DNA from 2 places in the Paenibacillus sp. EB106-04-04-XG159 genome. Region 2 is predicted to be linked to the other one. Evidence: predicted binding sites of a transcription regulator. Region 2 holds the regulator's gene; the other holds the start of a gene.
What was found. Region 2 encodes Rex, which represses fermentation and respiration genes when NADH is low (regulators of the CRP and FNR family bind a similar motif). Its sites were predicted from a motif close to TTGTGAAATATTTCACAA; they were not measured.
Positions count from the first base shown of each region.

Region 1: a site for Rex is predicted at 1,740-1,757, ahead of AC3WTP_RS01475 (TorD/DmsD family molecular chaperone). Genes of this name have one in related genera too.

Region 1 is NZ_JBYTDY010000001.1:328,961-333,334, reverse strand. It holds gene AC3WTP_RS01490 (TetR/AcrR family transcriptional regulator) at 1-107, shown strand, start outside; gene AC3WTP_RS01485 (DMT family transporter) at 137-472, shown strand; gene AC3WTP_RS01480 (DMT family transporter) at 472-786, shown strand; gene AC3WTP_RS01475 (TorD/DmsD family molecular chaperone) at 904-1,581, opposite strand; gene AC3WTP_RS01470 (M24 family metallopeptidase) at 2,037-3,128, shown strand; gene AC3WTP_RS01465 (alpha-mannosidase) at 3,263-4,374, opposite strand, start outside.
Region 2 is NZ_JBYTDY010000011.1:58,887-63,260, reverse strand. It holds gene dinG (ATP-dependent DNA helicase DinG) at 1-1,363, shown strand, start outside; gene AC3WTP_RS14650 (redox-sensing transcriptional repressor Rex) at 1,411-2,064, shown strand; gene AC3WTP_RS14645 (amidohydrolase) at 2,057-3,364, shown strand; gene AC3WTP_RS14640 (hypothetical protein) at 3,380-3,913, shown strand; gene AC3WTP_RS14635 (diguanylate cyclase) at 4,003-4,374, shown strand, end outside.

The sequences.
Region 1 (4,374 bases), on a different contig from region 2:
TAGATGGCCTGTATGTTGAATTGATATATGGCGACGCAGAGCGATTCAAGCGCAAGCTGGACCGCTCATGGCATATCTACTGGAGAGGCCTGACACTCAAAGCTTAGACATCTAGATTAAGGGAGGTTACTTCAACATGAAAAAAGAATGGTGGCTCGTCGTTCTGGCCGGTGTTATTGAGGTCTTCTGGGTAAGCGGGCTTAAGTATTCCACTTCATGGTGGGGATGGCTAATTACGATAGGCTCTATCGTATTAAGCTTCAAACTGCTAATTGAAGCAGCATCGCGATTGCCGATTGGCACGGTGTATGCCGTCTTCACAGGACTGGGAACTGCAGGAACGGTAATAGCCGAAATGCTCATCTTCGGAGAACCCGTTGATCCTATAAAGCTCTTGCTTATCGCAACGTTGACTACAGGAGTAATCGGATTGAAGCTGGTAACGCCGGATACAAAGGAAGGTGAAGCGTGATGGCTTGGATCGCACTAATCATCGCCGGACTGTGCGAAGTGCTCGGCGTACTCGCTATAAAACGTGTAACGCTATATCATAATTGGCAATCGTATTTATTTTTGAGCATTTCATTTATCACAAGCTTCTCCCTGTTGTCATATGCGATGGGGCAGATTCCGATGGGAACCGCATATGCGATCTGGACAGGCATTGGCACTGTTGGAAGTACACTTCTCGGAATGTTCGCCTTTGATGAGCCAAAGGAATGGAAACGTGTATTCTTCATTGCTCTCATCCTGGCTTCTGTTATCGGGCTTAAAATTATCTCCTAAATAAATAATGGCTGCATGACGAAAAAGGCTGTCTCCTGTGCGGAGCAGCCTTCTTGATTTATATTGATCGGAATGTTATATGATATGAACGTCCCTGCTTATATGCGATTTACATGATTAATGAGCTGTTTCTCTTGCCCAAGCTGCTTCCTTCGCGATGAAATCCTGCAGCATCATACCGATTGCCTTATATAGAGGATGCGTAGAGTATTGCTCTAGATCCTGCCCGAATCGAATGACCCAATGCTGCAAATGATCTTGAATAAACCGGCTCTGTCCATTGATATAGCGCTCATAACGCTCTTCAGTCATTAGTGTGTTGTGCATCTTCCCGATAATAACAGTCATAAATTCCAATTCAACCGCGATATGGTCGTCGCTCTCGCCTTGCATCTTCTTAAAATAAATACTGAAGTCTGCATAATCCTCACGCACTTCTTGTGCGTATGACTTCGGCAGCATCTGCTCATGCGCGCGATACATCGATTCGCAAGGTGTCACCGGAAGCTCCCCGCCAGGTTGAAATAGTCGTTCATATTCCACTCGCATCGATGAGAGCAAGTTGTACAATTCAAGCAGCGGCACTTCTTGTAATCGCTTGCATACTTCTCGAGCTCCTTCGGACATGGAGCTTAGTTGTCCCCATATCGAATGATTGCGCCAAGCCACGATGTTCTCCAGCGTGGGTTCTTCCCCAATAAAATCGACCAGTAGTTGATAAGCGGCGTTACGAACTTCCAAGCATTCAACCGTCTGTTCTTCCCTATGAGTTAGGTTTCCCGCCATCGTAAGCATCGTCTTTCCCTCCATAAGATCATTATTCCAATCAGCGGTCGGCTTCAGCCCAGGCCGTGATATCTCTATATTCTGACTGGTGTGTATATCCATTCTGCCACACGTTCACAATTCAAAGTGTGACGAAAAATAAACAAAACAGCTCATTTGTTACAGTCTTGTGAATTGAATCTCATGCAGAGATGGAGACGTTCGCACAGTGATATTGGTAGGGAATCATTTACATGTCGAGCGCAGCTATGCGTATTCCAGACAATTGTTCCACGGGGAACGTGAAACATTTTCCATTTTTCATTTTCCGAGGCTCCTTAGTCGCAATTCATAGTTAAAAGTGGTACATTCAACATATATTACGAGCATGATTTCATTCACTGGCGTATGCGTAGAGCATCTCTGCTCAACCTCCGCTGAACGGATGCCGTGATCATGCTCTCAGTTAGAAAGGGTGTTAAGCAATGAGTCATATATGGGACAATATTTCCCGCTCTATGGAAGCTGAACAGTGGGATGCTGTTCTGATTACGGATCCCAAGCATGTGTATTACGTGACAGGCTTTGCGTGCAATCCACATGAGCGTTTTCTAGGTGTAGTCTTCGCACGCGGCGAAGAGCCGGTACTGATCGTGCCAGCCCTCGATGCCGATAAGGCAGCGGCTGTATCGTCTGTACAGCGTATCGCGACCCATACCGATACAGATAACCCTTATGCGATCCTAAAGCGCCATCTCCCTGCTGGGCTGCAGACGTTAGGGGTCGAGAAGGCGAATCTGTCCGTCAGCCGATTTGAGACGATGCAGGCAGAGCTTGGCACACTGCGCTATGCGGATATCGGCGATGTCTTGCAAGCGATGCGCGTGATCAAGTCGGAAGTGGAATTGGATCGCATGCAAGCGGCTGTGGACTGTGTCGAATCCGTACTCGGCTCTGTCGTGCGCCGCGTCCGCGTCGGCATGACAGAAGCAGAAGTCGTAGCGGAGCTCGAATACGAGATGAAGAAGCAGGGCGCTGATGGACCATCCTTCGATACGATGGTGCTTGCCGGCGAGAACGCGGCATTGCCGCATGGCGTACCGGGCGCTCGCGTTATTCGCGAAGGCGACCTGCTGTTGTTCGATCTCGGCGTTTACCTTAACGGCTACGCGTCCGATATTACGCGCACCTTCGCTATTGGTGAAGTGAGCGCTGAAATGAAGGACATCTATAACACGGTGCTAGCGGCTAACGAAGCCGCGATCGCTGCCGTTAAGCCAGGCGTCAGCTTCGGCTCGCTGGATAAGGTTGCGCGTCAGGTCATCGTGGATAAGGGATACGGAGAGTATTTTACACATCGCCTTGGTCACGGTCTTGGTATCGATGTGCATGAATATCCTTCTGTACACGGGCAGAACGAGGCGCTCACGCAGCCTGGTGTCGTGTTTACGATTGAACCAGGCATATATCTGCCTGGCAAGGGCGGCGTTCGCATCGAAGATGATGTGGTTGTAACCGAACAAGGAGTTCGCGTGCTGACTTCCTATCCGAAGGAATTGACCATCATCGGCATATAAATGACATAAACCGCTGGGGCTTGCGTGCTCCAGCGGTTTATTTATGTGCGGAAGATCCATTACGGTTCCATGCAATACAGCACAAAAAGAGCTGATTCAGGTCTAAACCCGAATCAGCTCTTCTACTATCCATCTTACTTCTTCATGCCCACTGTAACGATCTCAGCAGCACGGAGCTCGATATGCGCGGACTTCGCGTCGCCGGAAGCGACCGCTTCGCCTTCACGCTCCAGCACGTCGCTCGCATAGAAGCCGGTTCCCGCTTCTGGCAGCTCGACACGCAGAGAGCGAGGTTCATGCGCAAGGTTGTACCAGCGCGCAACCATGTCGCCGCTCTCTTCCGCCATCTTGACGGATGAGAAGGCTACACTATCGCCAGACCATTGCATGAAGGCATGGTCTGCCGGCAGTTTGCCCTCGTGCACGTCCGTTTGACGCACAAGGAATGGCACGGCATAGCCGTATGCCTCTGCATAAGCGCCGGATGTGATCACATCGCCCTCGTGAGGGATGATCGCATATTCCGCCGTTTGAATGCCGATGCATTGCGCCTCTGGCGTAGGGAAGTAACCCCAGTCGCCAAGCTCACCCGAGCAGCGAAGCAAAGTAACCGCGATCGTGTTCTTCTCATCCTGCGACAATTCGTATTCGAACAGGCCTTTGTTCGCGATCGTCAAGCCCAGCTTAGTGTCGCTCGCGCTGACAAACGCGTGCTGATGCTGGTCATTGCTAGGGTTAGCCCATTCCTTCTCAGGAATATTGTTGCGGCGCGCCACCTCGAAGATGGAGTCCGCAAGATGCGTTTCCGCTTGGAATCCAGTTGGGAACAGCGCGCGCACGCGATGGTCCTTGGATTGATTGTTCATCGTAACGGATACGTCGACGCGCTTCGCATCGCGATCAAGCGTGTAGCGAGTCACGATGTGGAAAGGTACCATCTCCGTAGAACGCTGAGCCTTGCGGTTCGGGTAGCTGACTACATCGATCTGCTCCTGATGCAGCGTTTCGTCTGCGGAAGCTGGAATCTCCCAGTTGTGCGTCACTTCGATCACCGCGCGGAACGGTGTATTCTCCACTACTTTACGCTCAGCCTTCACACCTGCTGTTGTCAGCGGTGTCGAACCCTTCGGCATAAAGTACATATATTCATTACCGATATCGCCGGCATCTTCGTAAACGTTGATACCGTCGAATACGTGATTGGTCTTCTTGTCTGTCAGCTTCAAAGAGCCGTTGTCCAGCACTT
Region 2 (4,374 bases):
TAGTAAGAACGGCTTATTGCTGCTGTTGCAAACGCGGCTTCGTCTGTCAGGCAGTGAGAAAGCAATGATCTGGGCTGACGGCATTGAGAAGCTGCTTACACAGCTCGTCGATGTACGAGACGTCTGGGACCGTCTTCATGATGTCCTATATCAATTGATGCCGCCTCCAGAGCCGGGACAAGCTGAAGCAGGACAATCCGTACTCCGACTGCAATCTGGCGCTCGACCGCGGGATTGGCAGGGGATCGCTGAGCTTGAAGAAGATGTATATGTTCGTCTAGGTGAAATTGTACGTACGGGCGAAAAGCTTGTATTGGAATGGAAAGATGCGGATGACGAAGAGCTGCAGCCCGTGATAACAGATGTTACGGGGATATTCAAGGAGATCTCAATTATTCGCGAGGATTTCCGCCTCTTTATGAAAGCAACTGATCCAGATTCTGTGTATTGGATGGAAGGCAATGCTCAGTATAAGCATAAGTCGATGCATCTGTACGCAGTGCCAGTTGATGTCAGCGAAGCGCTAAATCGATACTTCTTCGAACCGAAGAAAAGTGTCATTCTGACTTCGGCAACATTATCTGTCGACAAGTCATTTCAGTATTTAGAGGAACAGATCGGTTTGAAGGAGGCTTCTAGTACCGGAAGATTGCATACCGTTATTCTTCCGTCTCCGTTCAATTACCGCGAGCAAGCGCTAGTTGTCATTCCGCGAGACTTTCCAACGGTTAAGGGCTCTGTGGATCCGATCTTTACCGATAAATTGCTTCATTCGCTTGCAGATGTAGCCATTGTGACAAAGGGTAGAATGTTGGTGCTGTTTACGTCGTACCGCATGTTGAAGGAAGTGTATGAACCGCTGAAGGAGATGCTTCAGCCGCATGGTGTTCAAGTATTGGGACAAGGCATGGACAGCGGCAATCGAAGCAAGCTGACTCGCCGTTTTCAGGAGCATCCTGCATCCGTGCTGTTAGGAACTAGCAGCTTCTGGGAAGGGGTGGACATTCCTGGTGAGGCTTTGACTTGTCTAGCGATTGTTAGACTTCCGTTTCAGCCGCCTAATCATCCGCTTGTTGAAGCGAAGTCCGAACGCTTAAAGCGTCAGAATCAGAATCCGTTCCGGAAGCTATCGATTCCACAAGCCGTTATTCGCTTTAAGCAAGGGTTTGGACGATTAGTTCGAACCTCTAGGGATCGTGGTATCGTAATTATTTATGATACCCGTGTAATCGAGACGAGTTATGGCAAACATTTCTTATATTCTTTACCTGGTCCTAAGATGGAGCATATGACTACCGAGCACTTAGTGCCGCGGATCCGTGATTGGTTCAGGGAGGAGCAGGAAAGAGCTTTACAAGATTAATCAAAACTATGATGATAATCAGCTATGTAGAAGGGGGATCACAGGATATGAAAGCGATGAAGATTTCAGAAGCCGTAGTTAGACGTCTGCCGATCTATTTACGGCACCTCATGGAATTGAAACAGCGTGAAGTTCTAACAATATCATCTCAAGATTTAGGTCAGAAGCTGGATCTGAATCCTGCCCAGATTCGTAAGGACCTCGCTTATTTTGGAGACTTTGGTCGTAAAGGTATTGGTTATGATGTGTCTTATCTGATCGAGCAGATTAGACATATCCTAAAGCTTGATCTCAAGATTCACGTGGGATTAGTCGGTGCTGGTAAACTCGGTCAAGCGCTGTGCAACTATACCACGTACTTGCAAGATAATATGAAGATTGTTGCTGTATTCGATGCGCATCCAGATAAAATGGGAACAGCATTGAATAATCTTATGGTGCAGCCAATGGATCAGTTGATCGATACAGTTAAGGATATGGGGATTCGGATAGGTATTATTACGGTACCTGCGCTGGAAGCCCAAAATGTTGCGGATCAGTTCGTCGAAGCAGGTGTGGAAGCGATCTTGAACTTTGCTCCTGTTATTCTGAAGGTACCGCCGCATGTTCGCGTGCATACTGCAGATTTCACGACGGATCTGTTCAGCTTGGCTTATTACTTGCAAGATGAAGAAGGAAAGGAAACGATTGAGAATGCCTAAAAGGTTCATCGTCCATAACGGACGCTTTGCTCAGATCCATCCGGATGCAGAATCGAGCACTATTGATGGATACATGGTTGTAGAGAACGGAAAGATTGTCTACCTCGGTGAAACGCTGCCGGATCATTATAAGGAAGATTCGGAGTTGTTTGATGGCAGCGGTCTGTTCTTTATGCCGGGTTTAGTCAATACCCATGGACATGCTGCAATGACATTATTGCGCGGTTACGGCGATGATATGGTGCTTCAACAATGGCTTCAGCAAAAAATGTGGCCAATGGAGGCTAAGTTTACTGACGAAGATGTGTATTGGGGCTCTGCTCTCGCTGTGCTGGAAATGCTGAAGAGCGGCACCACTACGTTCGTAGATATGTACGACCATATGGATGAGGTCGGGAAGGTTGTTGAGCAAGCAGGTATTCGCGCGGGATTAATGCGCGGTGCCATCGGTCTATGCAGCGAAGAAGTGCAGCAGATGAAGCTGGAAGAGGCTGTGCGCTTTGCGAAAGATTGGAACGGACGTGCGGAAGGTCGAATTACGACCATGCTTGCTCCACATGCACCGTATACTTGTCCTCCCGCTTTCATTGAGAAATTCGTGCAAGCCGCTCATGATCTGGATATGATGCTTCATACACATATGTCTGAAACTAGAGCAGAGGTTGAACAAAATGTGCAGGAGTACGGATTGCGTCCTGTCGCGCATCTGGAGAAGTTGGGTTTCTTCAGCAGACCGTCGTATATAGCTCATGGCGTTCATCTCACAGACGAAGAAATCGAAATATTGGCTAAACATAAGGTCGGCGTATCTCATAACCCTGCCAGCAACCTGAAGCTGGCAAGCGGAGTAGCTCGAGTTACTGACCTGCTCCGAGCAGGCGTGAACGTATCCCTGGGAACAGATGGAGCAGCTAGCAATAACAATCTAGATATGTTCCAAGAGATGCGTTTGGCTGCATTTATCCATAAGGGAGTATCTGGCGATCCAACAGCGGTACCCGCTGCGGAAGCAATGCGAATTGCGACTATTAATGGCGCCCAAACGATCCAGCTTCAGGATGTCGGCTTGCTCGCTCCTGGAATGAAGGCGGATTTCATCGCTGTCGATATTGATCAACCGCATCTCCTGCCGCATACGGACCTAGTATCCCACATGGTATACTCGGCTTCCGGCAAGGATGTTAAGCATGTATGGGTTGATGGCAAGCAAGTAGTCAATAATGGAGCCTGCTTGACCCTTGATGAAGAACGGGTACGCCGCGAAGCAGCACGCTGTTTCGAAGGCTTGCTGTCTCGTTAAGTGGAGGATATGTGAATGTTATCTAGAAGCAGACCAAGGAAGCGCTATAGCCGAGTGCGGATTGTCGTTCTGGCTGCGCTCGTAGTGATGCTCCTGCTCGCTATTTTGAGCGTGTGGTATGTAAATTATGTTCGCGCAGATGAAAATTCGCTTGAAGCAAAAGCTGTTGCTGAATCTCAAAAAACAGTCGCTTGGGCTTCCGTAAGCGGAGTAGAGAAGTCGATATGGGATAGTGTGTGTTATGTCGTCACAGGTGTAGACGAAGCAGGTGTCACCCAGATGGCTTGGGTTGACCTTACTACCGAGCAAGTATCTGTTAAGGCTGCCTCTGATGGCGTCTCTAAGAAGGATATTGAGCAGTATTTATTACAGCAGTATCCGGGAGTCAGCATTAAACACATCATACCGGGTATTAAAGATAATGAATATGTGTGGCAGGCATTAGTCAGACGTAAGGATGAGACTGGCGAACTACGATATTATTATCACTTCTTCCGCTTCGCTGACGGGACACCGACCGGAGATATCTATTCGATGCCAAATCAGTGAATGTAGGCGCAAAGGTATTGTTATTCCTTTGCGCTTTTACTATGCAGAGAACATCATGGGAATGAATTTCAAGTGCTAGGGGGTAGAAGATGAATAAGTATCAGACTCAATTCATGTTGAGCCTTGAGCAACAGTTAAATACTTGGTTCAATCGTACAGATATAATACGTTCAGATGAATTGTATCACTTCTTACATACGGTTAAGGGTACTTCAGGCACGATTGAATTGAGTGAATTGATGCAGATCGCGAAGCGATTGCTCGATCAGATTGAGTCGAATGAGAGAGAGGTATGGACTGCTGAGGAAGCGCGGTTGTTTCTGAACGACTTGCATCAATACACGTTGAATCAATCGGAGCGCAACGTCAAAGGTTTCATACATAATAGCTTTAACGAGAAAAATGTGGAGACAGACCCCTCTGTCCTTATTTTAGATGATGACGTAAATTTATTGATGGTT